DNA from 4 places in the Kitasatospora sp. NPDC036993 genome. Region 1 is predicted to be linked to each of the others. Evidence: riboswitches for the same ligand, from Rfam matches in the RefSeq annotation. Region 1 holds a riboswitch; each other region holds the start of a gene.
The links. Region 1 has a riboswitch for cyclic di-AMP ahead of ACZ7C5_RS34090 (M23 family metallopeptidase). Riboswitches for the same ligand answer to the same signal wherever they lie in the genome.

Region 1 (4,125 bases):
CCTGCGAGCGCGTCAACGGCCTGGCCGTCATCCTGCGCGGCTACGCCTCGATGGCCGGCGAGCTGGCCGGCGACCAGTGGAACGAGGGGGACGTCTCCTGCTCGGTGGTGCGCCGGGTCGCGCTGCCGGACGCGTTCTTCGCCTTCGACGGTCTGCTGGAGACCTTCCTGACCGTCCTCGACGAGTTCGGCGCCTTCCCGGCCGTGATCGAGACCGAGCTGGACCGCTACCTGCCGTTCCTCGCCACCACCAAGGTGCTGATGGGCGCGGTGCGCGCGGGCGTGGGCCGGGAGACCGGCCACGAGGTCATCAAGGAGCACGCCGTGGCCTCCGCGCTGGCGATGCGCGCGGGTGCCCGGGAGAACGAGCTGCTGGACCGTCTGGCCGCCGACGAGCGGATTCCGCTGGACCGGGCCGCGCTGGACGCGCTGCTGGCCGACAAGCTTTCCTTCACCGGCGCGGCCGGTGCCCAGGTCGCCGAGGTGGTCCGCCAGGTGGAGGCCGTCGCGGCCGCCTACCCGGAGGCCGCCAAGTACGTTCCGGGCGACATTCTCTGACGATTCGTCAGGCCTTGCGTGAGGGCCCTGCCGCCGGACCGCCGGTGGCAGGGCCCTCACGCGTCGCGGTGACGTGGCCGGGGTCGAGCGGCGGGGTGGTGCCGCAGCTCCACTCGGTGTCGGGCTCGGCCACCGGGTGGTCCGCGGGGGCCAGCACGTTGCCCCGTACGGTCGCGAGGGCGGTCAGCCCGCCGGCGGTGAGCAGGCCCGCGCAGATCAGCATCGCGGTGTGGAACGCGGAGTCGACCGAGGCGGGCACCCGGTAGGCGTCGCCGCTCAGCCCGGCCAGCGCCGGCAGGGCGGCCACCGCGAGCAGGCCGGCCGCCCGGGCGGCGGCGTTGTTGACCCCGCTGGCGATGCCCGCGTGCCGGACCTCGACGGCGGCCAGCACCGTCGCCGTCAGCGGCGCGACCAGCAGCGTCATCCCGCAGCCCATCACCGTGACGGCGGGCAGCACGTCCACCCAGTACGAGGAGTCGGCGCCGATGCGCAGCATCAGCAGCACTCCGGCGGCGCACAGCAGCGGACCGACGGTCAGCGGGATGCGCGGACCGATCAGCTTGCCGAGGCGCCCGGCGCGCGCCGACAGCACCAGCATCAGCACGGTGATCGGCACCAGCGCGAAGCCCGAGACCAGCGGGGAGAACCCGGACACGATCTGGAGCTGCACCACCAGCAGGAAGAAGACCCCGCTGAACGCCGCGTACACGCACAGGGTGACCAGGTTCACCGCGGTGAACAGCCGGGAGGAGAACAGTCCGAGCGGCAGCATCGGCTCGGGCGCGCGGCGCTCGACGGCGACGAAGGCGACGCCGAGCACCAGGCCGGCCACGCCGCTGACCCAGACGGCGGGGGACAGGCCCTCGCCGGCGGCGGTCAGCGCGTAGGTGACCGCGCCGAGGGCGAGGGCGGCGAGCACGGCGCCGAGCACGTCGAACCGGCCGGAGGCGCTCTCGTCCCGGCTCTCCGGTACCGACCGGGTGGTGACCACGATCACGGCGGCGGCGAGCGGCAGGTTCAGCAGGAAGATCCAGCGCCAGCCGGGGCCGTCCACCAGCCAGCCGCCGAGGAAGGGGCCGACCGCGGCCGAGACCCCGCCGAGGCCGGACCAGAGGCCGACCGCCGCCGAGCGGTCGTCGGGGTGGAAGACGGCCTGGAGCATGGCGAGCGAGCCGGGGGTGAGCAGCGCCCCGCCGATGCCCTGGACGGCGCGGGCGGCGATCAGCACGTGGATGTTCGGCGCGGCGGCGCAGGCCGCGGAGGCGACGGCGAACCAGACCACGCCGATCAGGAAGACCTTGCGCCGCCCGTAGCGGTCGCCGAGCGCGCCGCCGAGCAGGATCAGGCCCGCCAGGGTGAGCAGATAGGCGTTCAGCGTCCATTGCAGGGACGCCAGGGAGGCGCCGAGGTCGGCGCCGATCCGGGGCAGGGCGACGTTCACCACGGTGCCGTCGAGCATCGCCATGCTGGAGCCGAGCACCGTCGCCAGTAGTACCAGGCGGCCCTGCGCGGTGCCCAGGCGCAGGGTCCCTGCCTCTGAGGTGGTCACGGGCGAATCCTGCGCTGCCGGGACGCACGTGACAAGGCTCACCGGGTGGTGTGTTGGCCGCGAGCTGTCCGTGAGCGGCCGGCCGCGCAGCGTCGCGGATCTCGGCGCAGGGTCGTGGATCAGTGGCTGGGGGTGAATGGATTGTGTACGTATCGTGTGGTCGTCCCTGCGGAGGGTCACTGGGCTCCGGAGGGTTGTTGCTGTTTCAAGAGATCGACATTGCTTCACCCGAACGGATGGGTTTTAGTTCAGCGACCGCCCGGCCAGTCCGGACGGATCCGCCGGGTGGAACGCCGAATCCTGCCGCTGCCCGGTGGTTCGAAACGAACTCTGTACGGCAGGAGCGGGGGACCCACAGGTAAGTCGCCGGACCGGAGTTCGCGCCTCAGGGCGTGGACGACCAGGACCGGCTAGGGGTGAAGCCGCGCATGCGGCCGGGCAACTCCAGCCCGAACCCGACAGCTCACCTCGCAGGCGTCGGAGAGGAAAAATTCCATGCCTGCTCAGGCTCGTCGTATCGCCCTGCCCCGCGCCGTCCGTATCGGCATCGCCACGGCCGTCACCGGTGTCTCCTTCGCCGTGCCGCTCGTGACCGCGGTGACCGCCCAGGCGCACACCGCCCCGGCCCCGCAGGCCGCCGTCGCCACCACCGACGCCCCGCCGGCCGCCGCTGCGGCCACCGGGTCGGCCGCTCCGGCCGCGCCGGAGAGCTACCGCGTCGTCAGTGGCGACACCCTGTCCAGGATCGCCGACGCCAGGAGCGTCGACGGTGGCTGGCAGGCGCTGTACGAGCAGAACCGCTCGGTCGTCGGCGCCAACCCGAACCTGATCTTCCCGGGTCAGCAGCTCGCGCTGCCTGGCCACGCCACCGCGCCGTCCGCTGACGCCGCTCCGGCCAAGCCCGCCGCTCCGGCCAAGCCCGCCGCTCCGGCCAAGCCCGCCGCTCCGGCGAAGCCCGCCAAGCCGGCCGCTCCGGCGACCCAGGCCGCCAAGCCGGCCGCTCCGGCGACCCAGGCCGCCAAGCCGCAGGCACAGGTCCAGGTGAAGACCGAGGCCGCCAAGCCGTCCGCCCAGCTCCAGACCCAGGTGCAGGTCGCCGCTCCGGCCGCGGCCGTGACCGCCACTCCGGTCGCCGCCGCCACCTCCGGCTACGTCGCCCCGCTGGCCGGCCCGAAGCTGGGCACCGCCTACGGCGTGGCCGGCTCGATGTGGGCCTCCGGCCACCACACCGGCCAGGACTTCGTCGCCTCCACCGGCACCCCGCTGCGCGCCGTCGCCAACGGTGTCGTGGTCAAGGCCGGCAACGGCGGCGCCTACGGCAACGAGGTCGAGATCAGGCTCGCCGACGGCCACTACGCCGAGTACGCGCACCTCTCCTCGATCGGTGTGAAGATCGGTCAGACCGTCACCGCCGGCCAGCAGATCGGCCTCTCCGGTGCCACCGGCAACGTGACCGGCCCGCACCTGCACTTCGAGATCCGCAACGGCTCTGAGTACGGCTCGGACATCAACCCGGTCGCCTTCCTCCGGGCGCACGGCGTCGCGCTCTGAGCCTGACGGGCTCCGAGGGTTTCAGGAACCGCCACTGTCGCGGGGTGAACCGATCCTCCGGGATGGTCATGTCGGGTGACCGCTCGACCGGGTGATCGCCGCACGGTGGACATGGGCGAGGGACACGCCCAGGCCGGCCCGGCTGCACGAGGACTTCCTCGGGCAGCCGGGCCGGCCGCTTTCGTTCCCTGGTCTTCCCTGGGCCTTTCCGGGGTGTTCGGTCCAGGTCGAACGCGGCGTCAACTCCGCTGCCCAGATGGGCGGTCGACGCGTCTCCGGTTGCCCGCGGCGCGCCATGCTGGCGGTCGGTCAGTGCCCGGCCGGTCCGGCGGACGGGCGGGTCCTGGAGGCGAGGAGGCCGGATGGCGGTCCGCGGCGGGGAGACGGCGGGGTAGACGGCGGAGCGGGCCCGGCCGGGCGCGGGCGGGGTCGACCGGCTGAAGGCGGACTCGGTCTGCCTGGTCGGCG
Region 2 (4,125 bases), on a different contig from region 1:
GTAGTACTCGATGAGCTCGGCCGCCGAGAGGGCCTTGCCCTCGAACTGGTAGGCGCCGTCCTCGTAGAACTCGGAGGCGGCGACGTCCAGGGCCAGCGCGATGTCGCGGCCGGGCACGTAGCCGGCCTTCTGGATGGCCTCGGTGATGAGGTCCAGGGCCTCGCGGTTGCTGTCCAGGTTCGGCGCGAAGCCGCCCTCGTCGCCGAGGCCGGTGGACAGGCCGCGCTCCTTCAGCACGCCCTTGAGGGTGTGGTAGACCTCGACGCCCCAGCGGACGGCCTCGGAGAAGGACTCCGCGCCGATCGGGGCGATCATGAACTCCTGGATGTCGACGTTGGAGTCCGCGTGCGAGCCGCCGTTGAGGATGTTCATCATCGGGACCGGCAGGACGTGCGCGTTCGGGCCGCCCAGGTAGCGGAACAGCGGCAGGTCGCTCGCCTCGGAGGCGGCGTGGGCGACGGCCAGCGAGACGCCCAGGATGGCGTTGGCGCCGAGCGAGGACTTGTCCGGGGTGGCGTCCAGGTCCAGCATGGCCTGGTCGATCAGGCGCTGCTCGGTGGCGTCGTAGCCGACCAGCTCCGGGCCGATCTGCTCGATGACGGCCAGGACGGCCTTCTCCACGCCCTTGCCGAAGTAGCGGTTCTTGTCACCGTCGCGCAGCTCCAGCGCCTCGAAGGCACCGGTGGAGGCACCCGACGGAACAGCGGCACGACCCGTGCTGCCGTCGTCGAGGCCGACCTCGACCTCGACCGTGGGGTTGCCGCGGGAGTCGAGGATCTCACGGGCTACGACGACATCGATGGACGGCACGAGGCATCTCCTTGCGGAAGCAGGGTCCGGTCTGACGGGGGGTGCTGTCAGCAGGACGATTGCGGAGTCGTTTACGACCAGAGCCTAACCGCCCGGGCTCCCGGGACCACGTCGACCTGGGTTCCGTCTCAGCGTGTGGCCCTCCTACCCGCCGGTAGTTCACCTGCTTGTCCCAGCTTGTCCCCCTGGAGCGGGCGAATACGGACGAAGGGGACCGGTAGGACCGGTCCCCTCCGCGCGTCGGGCGTGGCGGCTCAGCCGAGGTGCAGCACCTGGCCGGGCATGATCAGGTTCGGGTTGCCGCCGACGGTGGCGTGGTTCTGCTCGTACAGCGCGCTCCAGCCGCCGGACACGCCCTGGGCGGAGGCGATGGTCGACAGGGTGTCACCGGCGCGGACGGTGTAGTCGTGGCCCGCGGCCTGCGCGGCCGGCTGGGCGGCCCGCGGGGCGGCCTGCGGCTGGGCGGCGGTCTGGCCGGCGTACTGCTGGTAGACGCTCTGGTGGCTGGTCCAGTACCAGCCGCCGTTGTTCTGGTACCAGTACACCTTCGCGTCGGCGTCCCAGCCGGCCTTGCCGGAGAAGCCCTGGGCCTGCGGCTGCGGGGCGGCCTGCTGGACCGGCTTCGCGGCGGGCTTCGGTGCGGCCTGCTGCTGGGCGGCCGGCTTCTCGGCCGGCTTGGCGTGCTTCGGGACCTGCTGCTTCGGGGCCTGCGGCTTGGGAGCCTGCTGCTGCTTGGCGTCCGAGGAGGTGTCGACCGCGGCCGGGGCGCCGCCCTTGGTCAGACCGGCCTTCTGGGAGCAGACCGGCCAGGCACCCGGGCCCTGCGAGGCGAGGACCTTCTCGGCGACCGATATCTGCTGGGCCTTGCTGGCCTGGTTGGCCTGCGCCGCGTAGGCGTTGCCGCCGTACGCCTTCCAGGTGCTGGAGGTGAACTGGAGGCCGCCGTAGAAGCCGTTGCCGGTGTTGATGCTCCAGTTGCCGCCGCTCTCGCACTGCGCGACCGCGTCCCAGGTGGAGACCGGTGCGGCGGAGGCGCCGGTGGCGGTGAGGAGCGGCATCGCGAGTCCGACGCCGGCCACACCGGCGACGGCGATGGCCTTCTCGGCCTGGGTGCGACGACGGTGACGGCCAGTTCCAACGAGCAGCATGAAGAGGTCCCTCTCCGTACGCCTGCGAGGTGAGCTGTCGGGTTCGGACCGGGAGGTGGCCCGGCCGCCGTGTGCGGAGAGATCCCGCTCGGGCGGCTTCACCCCAAGCCGTGGGGACGGCAACAAACCTGGTTCCCCCGCCCCTGCCCAGGGTTCTGGTCGGTTTCCCGTGACGCGGCGGGCAGGATTCGGCGTTCCGCGTACGAGGTCCGCAGCTGCGAACTCCAGGGAGAGTAGACAGATCATCAGACCAATCACAAGCTCATATCGCCGATATCACACATAAATTACGGCGCGTGTCCGACCGCCTACCAACGGCGGCGATATGTCCTGATTGATGGCTGTTCACACCACCGCCGAGGGCGATCGACGACGTCCCGTCAGCGTGACCTCAGGGCATCGGCGGCTCGGCGGGGGCGTGCGGAGGGGCGTGCGGGGAGCGGCTCTCCGGACTGAATTCCACCGGGAGTTCGCGCAGCCCACGCATGATCAGGCCACCTCGCCACCGCAGATTCTCCGGGCTTTCCGCGAGCCGCAGATCGGGCAGCCGGGAAAGCAGGGTGGCCAGTGCGGCGCGCCCCTCCAGCCGCGCGAGCGGGGCGCCGATGCAGTAGTGGATGCCGTGCCCGAAACCCAGGTGGGGATTGTCCGTCCGGGCCAGGTCGAGGGTGTTCTCGTCCGCGAACCTGGCCGGGTCGCGGTCCGCCGCGGCCAGCACCACCAGCACCGGGTCACCGACCGGGATGTCCACCCCGCCGACGGTCAGCGGCTGCGTCGCGAACCGCCAGGTCGCCATCTCCACCGGCCCGTCGTAGCGCAGGAGTTCCTCGATCGCGGTGTCCAGCAGCGCGCTCTCCCCGCGCGCCACCGACTCCTGCAACAGCCGGCGCTGCCCGGGGTTGCGCAGCAGCGCGTAGGTCCCGTTGCCGATCAGGTTCACGGTCGTCTCGAAGCCGGCGAAGAGGAGGATGAAGGCCATCGCCGCGGCCTCGTTCTCGGTCAGGTGCTCACCGTGGTCGCTCGCCCGGATCAGGCCCGAGATCAGGTCGTCCCCGAGGTCCGCGCGCTTGCGGTGGATCAGCTCCAGCAGGTACGCCCGGATCCGCTTCACCGCCCGGCCCACGCCGCCGCGCTGACCGCCGCCCTGGCCCGGCTTCGTGTGGCGCACCATCATTCCGGCCCAGTCGCGGAAGTCGTCCTGGTCCTCGGCCGGCACGCCCAGCATGTCGCAGATCGCGTAGATGGGGAGCGGGAAGGCGAACTCGTGGATCAGGTCCGCCGAACCGCGCCGCGCGAAGCCGTCGATCAGCCGGTCGGTGAGCTGCTGCACCCGCGGCTCGAACTCGGCCACCCGGCGCGGGGTGAACGCCTTCGACACCAGTCGGCGCAGCCGGGTGTGGTCCGGCGGGTCGATGTTCAGCAGGTGGGTCATCAGGTCCGCCTGCCGCTCCCCCGGGATGCCCACCCGGCCGGTGCGGTGCGCCTGCCCGCTGTGGTGCGCCGGGTTCTTCGACAGCCGGCCGTCCGCTAGCGCCTGCCTGGCGTCCGCGTACCGCGTCACCAGCCAGGCCTCCACGCCGCTCGGCAGCGTGGTGCGGTGCACCGGGGCGTGCTCCCGCAGCCAGGCGTAGGCGGGGTACGGATCGGAGGCGAACTCCCAGGTGAACAGCTGGGGGCCGGTGGCGTCGGACGGCGCGGCGGCGGGCCTGGCGGGGTCGGGCTGAGCTGGCATGGACCGACCGTATCCGGTGCGCCGGGCACGCCCCTCCCCGACGGCGCGCGCCTGCCCGCGGACGGTGCGCCGCCGGGGTGCCGGCCCGGGGTGCCGACCCTCCGTGGACGGCTCTTGGACAGCTCTTGTCCGGAGCGTGGGCGTGAGCCTGGTCACCTGAGGGGTAACCACTGTTGCGGAGGGTCAGGACGTGCCTACGATCCTCCGCAATACGCGTGGGCGCCGGTGCGGTGTCGCCCACAGGGAGGAGCAGGCCATGCGGATCAGCGGGTCAGTCATCGTCATCGCGGTCCTCGACGGCGGGTCGGGCGCGGGCCTCGCCCGTCGGTTCGCCGCGGCCGGCACCGCCGGAATGCTGATCGCGGACCAGCACGTCGGCATCGCCGAGGACCTCGCCGCCGAACTCGACCGGCCCGGCTGCCCCGTCGTCGGCGT
Region 3 (4,125 bases), on a different contig from region 1:
GAGCGACCAGACTCTCCCCGGGGGCGGCGGGTGGTCAGCGTTCGGACGACGGCTGACGGCCGACGGAGGACAGATGACAGATGTTGAAATCTGTCATCTGACATCTGTTACCTGTTATCTGTCATCCGTCAGAGGTTCCCTGCCGGCTGTCACCGTCGTCCGTCGGCCGTGTGCCGTCCTCAGACCCGGCCGGCGAAGTCCGGGGCCCAGTTGGCGATGTTCTGCTCGCGGACGCCCGAGCTCGGGTTGGCGGCCTCGACGTACTTGCCGTTGCCGACGTAGATCGCGACGTGGTAGACGCCGGAGTCCTTGCCGTTGTTGGACCAGAACAGCAGGTCGCCCGGCTGGAGGCTGTCCAGCGAGACGTGGGTGCTGGCGGCGGCCTGGTCGGCGGCGACGCGCGGGACGGAGACGCCCGCGGCCCGCAGCGCGGCCTGGGTCAGGCCGGAGCAGTCCCAGCCGCCGTTGCCGGTGCCGCCGTAGACGTACGCCTGACCGACCTTCGACTCGGCGAAGGAGACCGCGGCGGCCATGCTGCCGGTGGCGGCCGGAGCCTGGGTCTGGGGCTGGGTCTGCGGGGCGGGCTTGGCGGCCGGCTTGGCGGCCGGGGCCTGGGGCTGCGCGGTCGGCTGGGCGTTCACGGCACCGCCGTTCGCGGACTGGCCGGACTTCTGCGAGCGGTCGAACCAGGTGGAGTCCGAGCCGGACTTGGTGGCGGAGGACTGGCCGGCCTGGGCCCGCCCGTTGCCGCCGAAGGACAGCTGCTGGCCCGGGTAGATGGCGTCCGGACCCTCGGTCAGGGTGCCGCGGTTGAGCTCGTACAGCCGCTGCCAGCCGCCCTGCACGCTGTGCTCGTCGGCGATCGAGGACAGCCAGTCGCCCTCGACCACGGTGTAGTCGCCGCTCTGGGCCTGCTGCTGGCGCTTCTGGGCCCACGCGCTCCGGTTGCCGGAGTCGGCGGAGCCGGTGGCGGCCTGCGCGCCGTCCTGGGCGGGTGCGGCGGGCTTCGCGGCGGGGGCCTGGGGCTGCACGGGCTTGGCGGCCGGCTTCGCGGCCGGGGCGGCGGGCTTCGGGGTCTGCGCGGGCTTGGCGGCGGTCGAACCGGTGCCGGCACCGGTGGTGGAGCCCGCCGAGGTGTCGACGGCGGCCGGGGTGCCGCCCTTGGTCAGGCCGGCCTTGACGGAGCAGACGGGCCAGGCGCCCGGGCCCTGCGAGGCGAGGACCTTCTCGGCGACGGCGATCTGCTGCGCCTTGGTGGCCTGGTTGGCCTGCTGGGCGTAGGCGGTGCCACCGAAGGCGGCCCAGGTGCTGGAGGTGAACTGGAGACCGCCGTAGAAACCGTTGCCGGTGTTGATGGCCCAGTTGCCGCCGCTCTCGCACTGGGCGACGGCGTCCCAGGTGGAGACGGACGCGGCGGAGGCGGTGCCGGTGGTGAGGCAGGGAACGGTGAGGCCGACACCCGCGACGCCGAGGGCGGCGATCACGCGACGGGTGCGGCTGGACAGACGGTTGCCGTTGGTGGGCAGCATGAAGACGCGTTCCTCTCCCACGCCTGCGAGGTGAGCTGTCGGATTCGGGCTGGAGTTGCCCGGCCGCGCCATGGGCGCGGCTTCACCCCTAGCCCTGGACCGTTCCTGGGATCGGTCCGGGGCGACTTACCTGTGGGTCCCCCGCTCCTGCCGTGGTGCGTTTTCGCGCTGCCAGGACATCCGACGGCAGGACTCGGCGTCGCGGATGAACCGGGTTCGTGTGGTCACGAACGGGAGCACGTTAATCAGACTGAAGTTCAAACCGCAAACTCCTGTGACGCGCATCACGGTTTAGTGGAAATCGCCAAAATTGCCGTCCGTCATGATCGTAAATGATCGTTTTCGGGCAATGCTGTTGCTGAAGGCGACAACTGGCTCCGCTTCAGAAGGGGTGTGACGGGGCGTCGAGGCGAGGAATCACGCCCCCTGGGAAGCGGCGGAGCGGCCGCGATTCGAGCGCCCCCGCGCGCGCTGCCTATTTCCTTTCAAATGGCGCCAGATCGGACATTCCACTTCATTGACACCCCGTTGCCGACTTCCTCCCGACTGCCTCCCGGACAGGATGGGGAAACAGCACGAGGGGCCCGGAACGCACGAGCGTTCTGGGCCCCTCGGTGCGCGCGGAGCGGCGCGCGGCGTCGACTACCGTCCGGCGCGTCCCTCGACGGCCGCGTGGGCGCCACGAGCGCCCTCCACGACCCCCTCGGCCTCGGCGGCGGCCGCCGCCTCCGCCTCGGCCCGCGCCAGGTCCTCCGGGGACGGCGTGGGCAGCGCGGCCAGGTAGGTGGAGGCGATCAGCTGGCCCACCGACGGGTACGCGCCCAGCGGCGCGGCCGACGGGCAGCCGGACTCCTCGGCGGCCGTGGCGAGCAGCTCGGAGTCCGCCTCGGGGCCGATCACCAGCGGGGCCAGCGCGGGGCGCTGTGAGCCGGTGTCACGGAGGTGGTTGACGGCCGCGGCCACCGAACCGGGAACGTCGAGCGCGGCGGCGACGACCGGAACGGCCAGTCGGGCGGCCAGCAGCACACCGGTGATGCCGGCCGCGGCGGCCGCGTCCTCGCCGCCGACGGTGGTCAGGACCACGCCGTCCGCGGCGGTCGCGATGGCGAACAGCCGGGCGCGGTCGGCCCGGGCCAGTCCGGCCTCGGACAGCCGGACGTGCACACCCTCGGCCAGCAGCGGGTGCGGGCCCAGCGGGTCGGTGACGGGTGCGCCGTACTCGGCGGCGAGCGCGTGAAGCCCGGTCAGGAAGGTGTGCGGGCCGGGTACCAGCGGCACCAGGACGGGCATCGGCTGTCCGGCCTCGGCGGCCAGGCTCAGCAGCTCCGCCACGGTGCGGTCCTCGCCGCCCACGCCCTCGGTGCCATTGCCGTTGCCGGGCAGGTAGCCGACCGCGGTCCGGACGCCGTTCTGCTCGGTGCGGACGATCGAGAGGAGCTCCTCGACGACCGAGCGGGACTCGGGCCCGGCGGTCGCGGGTACGGCGAGCACCAGGGCCGGGGCGCCGGCCGGAATCTCGGGGCGCTCAGGACGACGATGGCGCCCCCGCGCACGGGAGCCTGGAGTACGGACGGGCAGTGGCGCGCCCGGGATGGCTGCGGTGCTCATGCCGGAGATCGTAGGACATCGGCCCGTCCGGCTTGCAGTCGGCTGCCGTACGGGTTTCGCGCGGCCGCGGTGCGGAGCCGGTGAGTCTCCGGCGCCGGTCCTGACGCTTTGCCTACAATCCGGACATTCCTCGCCCGATCCCCGAGTGGGCGTCAGCATTGCTCGCCATTGCTCGACGCGATCCGAGGGGGCGGGCGTTGCGCCCGTGGCGCGTGAGATGTCTCACAGTGCGCGGGTGGCTTGACAGAGGGTCACGAAGATGCGACTCCCGGCATTCGAAGATCAACATTCAGCGGGGAGGTGCTCACGGCCGGTTATCGCGCGCCCGGTGATTCCATCGGCTATGTCCGTTTACGTACCGTCAGGAGAAAGGCCCGTGAAGAGTTCGGGGCCGCGGATGAAAGGCCTCGTGCACCTGCACCGTCCCGTGCTGATGCACGTGCACTGCGGCTATCATCGCGTCAAGTGAGGCGTTGTGCCGGACCGGTACGGGGCCGGTCCGTTCGTTCGGCGGTGCCGGGGCGCCGCGCTGGACGACAACTCCGGAGCTCTTCGGGAGACTTCTATGCACGACTCGCAGGACACGCACGGCTCGTACGACACCTACAACGGGATGGCCGCCGCCGATCTCCGGGGGGTGGTCTGGCAGAAGAGCCTGCACAGCAATTCCCAGGGCAACTGCGTCGAGTTCGCGGCCCTGCCGGGCGGCGATGTGGCGATGCGCAACTCGCGGTTCCCGGACGGTCCGGCGCTCATCTACACCCGGGCCGAGATCGCCGCCCTGCTGCTGGGGGCGAAGGACGGGGAGTTCGACCACCTGGCGGTCTGACCGACCGTCGTGCTCCGTCATCGGAGGGCCGTCGTGGGTGCCGACACCACGACGGCCTTTGTCTTTTCCGGCACCCTTCCTGGCGTCCTTCCCGGATTCGTCCGGCGGGCGTGACCGCTCGCGGACCGGGGGAGCCGGAACGCCTCGGCGGGACCTGGG
Region 4 (4,125 bases), on a different contig from region 1:
CGTGCGGGCCGGCGGCCCCGTAGACGTACGGGGAGCCGATCATCCGCACCGCGGCGGCCAGCGCGGCCGCACCGCGCTCGGAGGCGGGCGGGGCGGTGCCGAGGTCCAGCCGGTCGGTGCCCCGGGTGGCGCGGCGCTCGGCGTCCCTGGCGTCCTGGGCGGCCAGCCGGGCCCGCTCGGCGCCGCCCAGGCCGTTCAGCAGCTTCTGCGCCTTGGCCAGCCGCTGCTGGATCTGCTGCTTGCCGTCGGCGAGCGACCGGCGGGCCTGGTCCAGCTCGGCGAGCTTGTCGGCCGCCTCGGTGCGGCGCTGGTCGAGCCGGCGCTGCCGGGTGATCAGCTCGTGCAGGCTCTCCTGCTGGCGGGCGGCGGCCTGGCCCATGGCGCGGGCGCGGGCCAGGTAGCCCTCCGGGTCGGTCGAGAGGATCAGCTGGGCCGTCTGGGTCATGCCGCCGCCGCGGTACTCCGCCCCGGCCACCGTCGCCAGGTCGCCGCGCAGCTGGTTGAGCTGGTCCTGGGCGCCGGCGATCTCGCCCTGGAGGATGGTGGTCTCGCCCTGGAGGCGCCGCTGGGCCTCCTGCGCCGCGTTGAACTTCTCGGACGCCTGCTCGGCCTCGTCGTACAGCTGCTCCACCTGCGCCTTGACGTCCTGTCGGTCGGCCGGGTCCGGGCTGCCGGGGGCGGCCTGGGCGCTGCCTCCGGTGGCCACGCCCAGCGCGGTGGCGGCGGCCGCGGTCAGCACCAGCGCCCGGGCGAGCAGTTGGGAACGACGGTGCACGGGCATGGCGGCAGCGGCTCCAATCCTGCGGCGCGGTCCCCGCCGCCGCGCCATGGTGGGCGGCCGTCGAGCGGGAGTCCGGTGGCAGACGTTAGCGAGTCCGGGCAACCGAGTCCAAACCCCTCCCAACCCGAATATTCGCCCACTAATCGGACATCAGCTCGACCTTCCGGAAAAGCCGCAGGCCCGGCCTTCCCCGAGGAAGGCCGGGCCCGGAAGCGTCCGAGCGGGGATCAGACCCGCACGATGCCGGTCAGCGGCATGTTGGTGACCGCCTCGTAGCGCACGTTCGTGCCCGTCCTGGGCGCGTGCAGCACCTGGCCGTTGCCGGCGTAGATGCCGACGTGGTGGGCGTCGGTGTAGAAGATCAGCAGGTCGCCGGGCTGGGCCTGGGAGATGTCCGTGCCGATCCGGGTGCCGGCCGAGGCCTGCGCCTGCGAGGTGCGCGGCAGCGACACGCCGGCCTGGTTGTACGCCCAGACCATCAGACCGGAGCAGTCGAAGGAACCCGGGCCGGTGGCGCCCCAGACGTACGGGCTGCCGACCTTGGAGGCGGCGTACGAGAGGGCGGCGGCACCGCGGGAGCTGCCGGCCGCGACCTTCACCGGCGCGGCGGCGGCCGAACCGGTCGAGATGTCGCTGCGGCTGTTGTCGCGCGAGGCGCGGTCGGCCTGCTGCTGCGCCTTGGCCGCTTCGGCCTTGGCGGCGTCGGCCTTGACCTTGGCCTCGGCCGCGGCCTTCTCCTCGGCCTGGCGCAGCGCCTGGCGCTCCTGCTCGGTCAGGGTGTTCAGCAGGTCCTGGGCGGCCTTCAGCTTGCCCTGGACGTCCTGCTTGGCGGTCTTCAGCTGCTGGGTGGTGGACTCCAGCTCGGCGAGCTTGCCCTGGGCCTCGTTGCGGTCCTGGTCGAGCTTGCGCTGCTGCTCCTGGAGCTCCTTCAGCTGACCCTTCTGGGTCGCACCGGCCTGGTTCAGCGCACCGGCCTGGGTGAGGAAGCCCTCCGGACTGGAGGAGAACATCAGCTGGACGGTCGGCGAGATGCCGCCGTTGCGGTACTGCTCGCCGGCGATCTCGGCCAGGCCGCCCTGGAGCTCGGTCACCTGGGACTGCTGACGGGCCACCTGGTCCTGGAGGCCGGAGACCTGCTTCTCCAGCTCCTGCTGCTTGGCCTGGGCGGCGTTGTAGTTCTCGGTCGCGACCTCGGCCTGCTCGTTGAGCTGGTCGACCTGCTCCTTGACCTGTTCCTTGGTCGGCTGCGGGTCGGCGTGGGCGCCGGACTGCGCGGAGAGGGCGACGGCTGCGGCGGCGACTCCGGTCAGGATCGAGACGCGGGCGCGGCCGGCGGGCTTGGGACGACGATGGGACGCCACGAAGGCGGACTCCTTCTTCCTACGGCCGCCTACCGGGTGAGCTGACGGGTTCGGGCCGGAAGCATGCCCTACGACGCCTCACGGCCGTTCCACCGGCCGACCTGGCGCCGATTCACCCCGGAGGAACGTGGTTCCCCGGCTCCGCTCCGCAGCGCCCCCACGAACTGGGCTCCCCTGTCGGGCAGTCGCTTCGACCTGCCCCGCTGCCTTGCGAACTCGACGGAAACCACCGCCGCCACCCTGGCTGGGCGATCGAGAGTGCGGTGGTTCAGGGCACGACCCTAGTAACTGAACCGTGATCGGTTCAAATCCTTGTCAGAAAAAAGACAGAAGATTGCCAAAGTTCTTTTGTGAAAATGACCGATGGTGACCACTGCCACACGTAAGGCTGATCAGTTCTCACCATGCGGTCACGAAACGCCGAAAACCCGAACGCCACCCCCACAAGGGGGTGGCGCTGATCACAGGTCCGGGGAAGGGGCCCCTCCGGCGTGTCGGGCCGTCAGACCCGGCGGATGGTGTTGATCGACATCGCGTCGGCCTTCATCACCTTCACCACGTCGCCGGTGTGCGGCGCGTGGACCACCATGCCGTTGCCGATGTACATCCCGACGTGGTGCATGTCGTTGCCGTAGACCACCAGGTCGCCCGGCTGGGCCTGGTCCAGCGAGGGCACCTTGGTCCCGTAGTGGCCCTGCTCCTGCGAGGTGCGCGGCAGCGAGACGCCGGCCTGGCCGTACGCCCAGACCATCAGGCCCGAGCAGTCGAAGGTGGTCGATCCGGTGGCGCCCCACACGTACGGCGAGCCCTGCTTGCCCATCGCCTTGGACACCGCCACCGCCGCGAGGCCGCCGGCCGGCGGCAGGCTGCCGAGGTCGACCCGGTCGCTGCCGCGCGAGGCGCGGTCCTCCTGCGTCTGCTGGGCCCGCAGCGCGGCTCGGTCGGCGGCGCTGAGCGAGTTCAGCAGGTCCTGGGCGGCCTTCAGCTTGGTGTTGACGTCCGTCTTGGCCTGGTTCAGGTCCTTGGTGGTGCTCTCCAGCGAGGCGAGCACGGTGGCCGCCTCGGTCTTCTGCTGGTCCAGCCGGCGCTGCTGGTCCAGCAGCCCCTTGAGCGCCTCGGCCTGGCTGGTGCCGGCCTGCTGGATGGTGGAGGCCTTGTCCAGGTAGCCGGACGGGTCGGAGGAGAGCATCAGCTGGACGGACGGGTCGATGCCGCCGGTGCGGTACTGCTCGCCCGCCACCTCGGCGAGGCCGCCCTGCAGCTGCGTCATCTGCTCCTGGCCGCGGGCCACCTGGTCCTGGAGCTGGCCGGACTGCTTGCGCAGCTGGTCGGCCCGCTCCTTGGCGCCGTTGTACTTCTCCGCCGCCTGCTCCTGCTCCTCCTGGAGCTGGTCGATCTGCGCCTTGACGTCCGACTTGTTCGGCTGCGGCGCGGCGTGCGCGGCCACCTGGGCGGAGAGGGCGACCGCGGTCGCAGCGGCGGCGGTGAGCACGGAGATCCGTGCGCGGCTCGGCTGCTTGGGACGGCGGTGGGATGCCAAGGGTCCGGCTCCTTCTTCCATCGGACTCACCTGATGGGATGAGATTCCGGAAAATAGGTTTGACGCCAGACCCTAGTGAACATCTACCCGTTCTGCTACTCCCCCGTAGGCGTGAAATCCGGTTCCCATGCTGACGTCACAAGACCCGCACACCCGCTCGGAACCACCCCTGACCAGGCATCATTCCATCCGGTCCGGACTCAGGGCCGGGCCAGTCTGTTCAGCAGCAACACCGAGGCCACGGGGCGCGCGCCGGCCTTCCGCACGCCCTCCGCGACCTCCCGGTCGGTGGAGACCACCACCACCGGACGGCCCTGCGGCTCGGCCCGCACCAGACGGCGGATCAGCTCGTCCGCGGTCTCCCCGGTCCGGCTGAACCGCACCCGGACCCCGCGCGGTGGCGCCATGATCACCGGGACGTCCAGGTCCTGCCCGTCGAACAC

Region 2: it holds a riboswitch for cyclic di-AMP, as region 1 does, so the genes downstream of both, ACZ7C5_RS33365 (LysM peptidoglycan-binding domain-containing protein) here and ACZ7C5_RS34090 (M23 family metallopeptidase) in region 1, are expected to answer to the same signal.
Region 3: it holds a riboswitch for cyclic di-AMP, as region 1 does, so the genes downstream of both, ACZ7C5_RS03525 (transglycosylase family protein) here and ACZ7C5_RS34090 (M23 family metallopeptidase) in region 1, are expected to answer to the same signal.
Region 4: it holds a riboswitch for cyclic di-AMP, as region 1 does, so the genes downstream of both, ACZ7C5_RS24680 (C40 family peptidase) here and ACZ7C5_RS34090 (M23 family metallopeptidase) in region 1, are expected to answer to the same signal.

What each region holds. Positions count from the first base shown of each region.
Region 1 covers NZ_JBVJRP010000023.1:36,024-40,148, forward strand. Annotated here, with positions in the region: gene purB (adenylosuccinate lyase) at 1-557, shown strand, start outside; gene ACZ7C5_RS34085 (MFS transporter) at 565-2,106, opposite strand; cyclic di-AMP (ydaO/yuaA leader) riboswitch at 2,461-2,598, shown strand; gene ACZ7C5_RS34090 (M23 family metallopeptidase) at 2,602-3,657, shown strand.
Region 2 covers NZ_JBVJRP010000022.1:7,466-11,590, forward strand. Annotated here, with positions in the region: gene eno (phosphopyruvate hydratase) at 1-810, opposite strand, end outside; gene ACZ7C5_RS33365 (LysM peptidoglycan-binding domain-containing protein) at 1,065-1,958, opposite strand; cyclic di-AMP (ydaO/yuaA leader) riboswitch at 1,964-2,129, opposite strand; gene ACZ7C5_RS33370 (cytochrome P450 family protein) at 2,350-3,690, opposite strand; gene ACZ7C5_RS33375 (SDR family NAD(P)-dependent oxidoreductase) at 3,947-4,125, shown strand, end outside.
Region 3 covers NZ_JBVJRP010000002.1:14,294-18,418, reverse strand. Annotated here, with positions in the region: gene ACZ7C5_RS03525 (transglycosylase family protein) at 180-1,550, opposite strand; cyclic di-AMP (ydaO/yuaA leader) riboswitch at 1,537-1,707, opposite strand; gene ACZ7C5_RS03520 (sirohydrochlorin chelatase family protein) at 2,172-3,137, opposite strand; gene ACZ7C5_RS03515 (DUF397 domain-containing protein) at 3,703-3,966, shown strand.
Region 4 covers NZ_JBVJRP010000011.1:245,321-249,445, forward strand. Annotated here, with positions in the region: gene ACZ7C5_RS24675 (C40 family peptidase) at 1-781, opposite strand, end outside; gene ACZ7C5_RS24680 (C40 family peptidase) at 1,009-2,142, opposite strand; cyclic di-AMP (ydaO/yuaA leader) riboswitch at 2,153-2,306, opposite strand; gene ACZ7C5_RS24685 (C40 family peptidase) at 2,645-3,682, opposite strand; gene ACZ7C5_RS24690 (NYN domain-containing protein) at 3,883-4,125, opposite strand, start outside.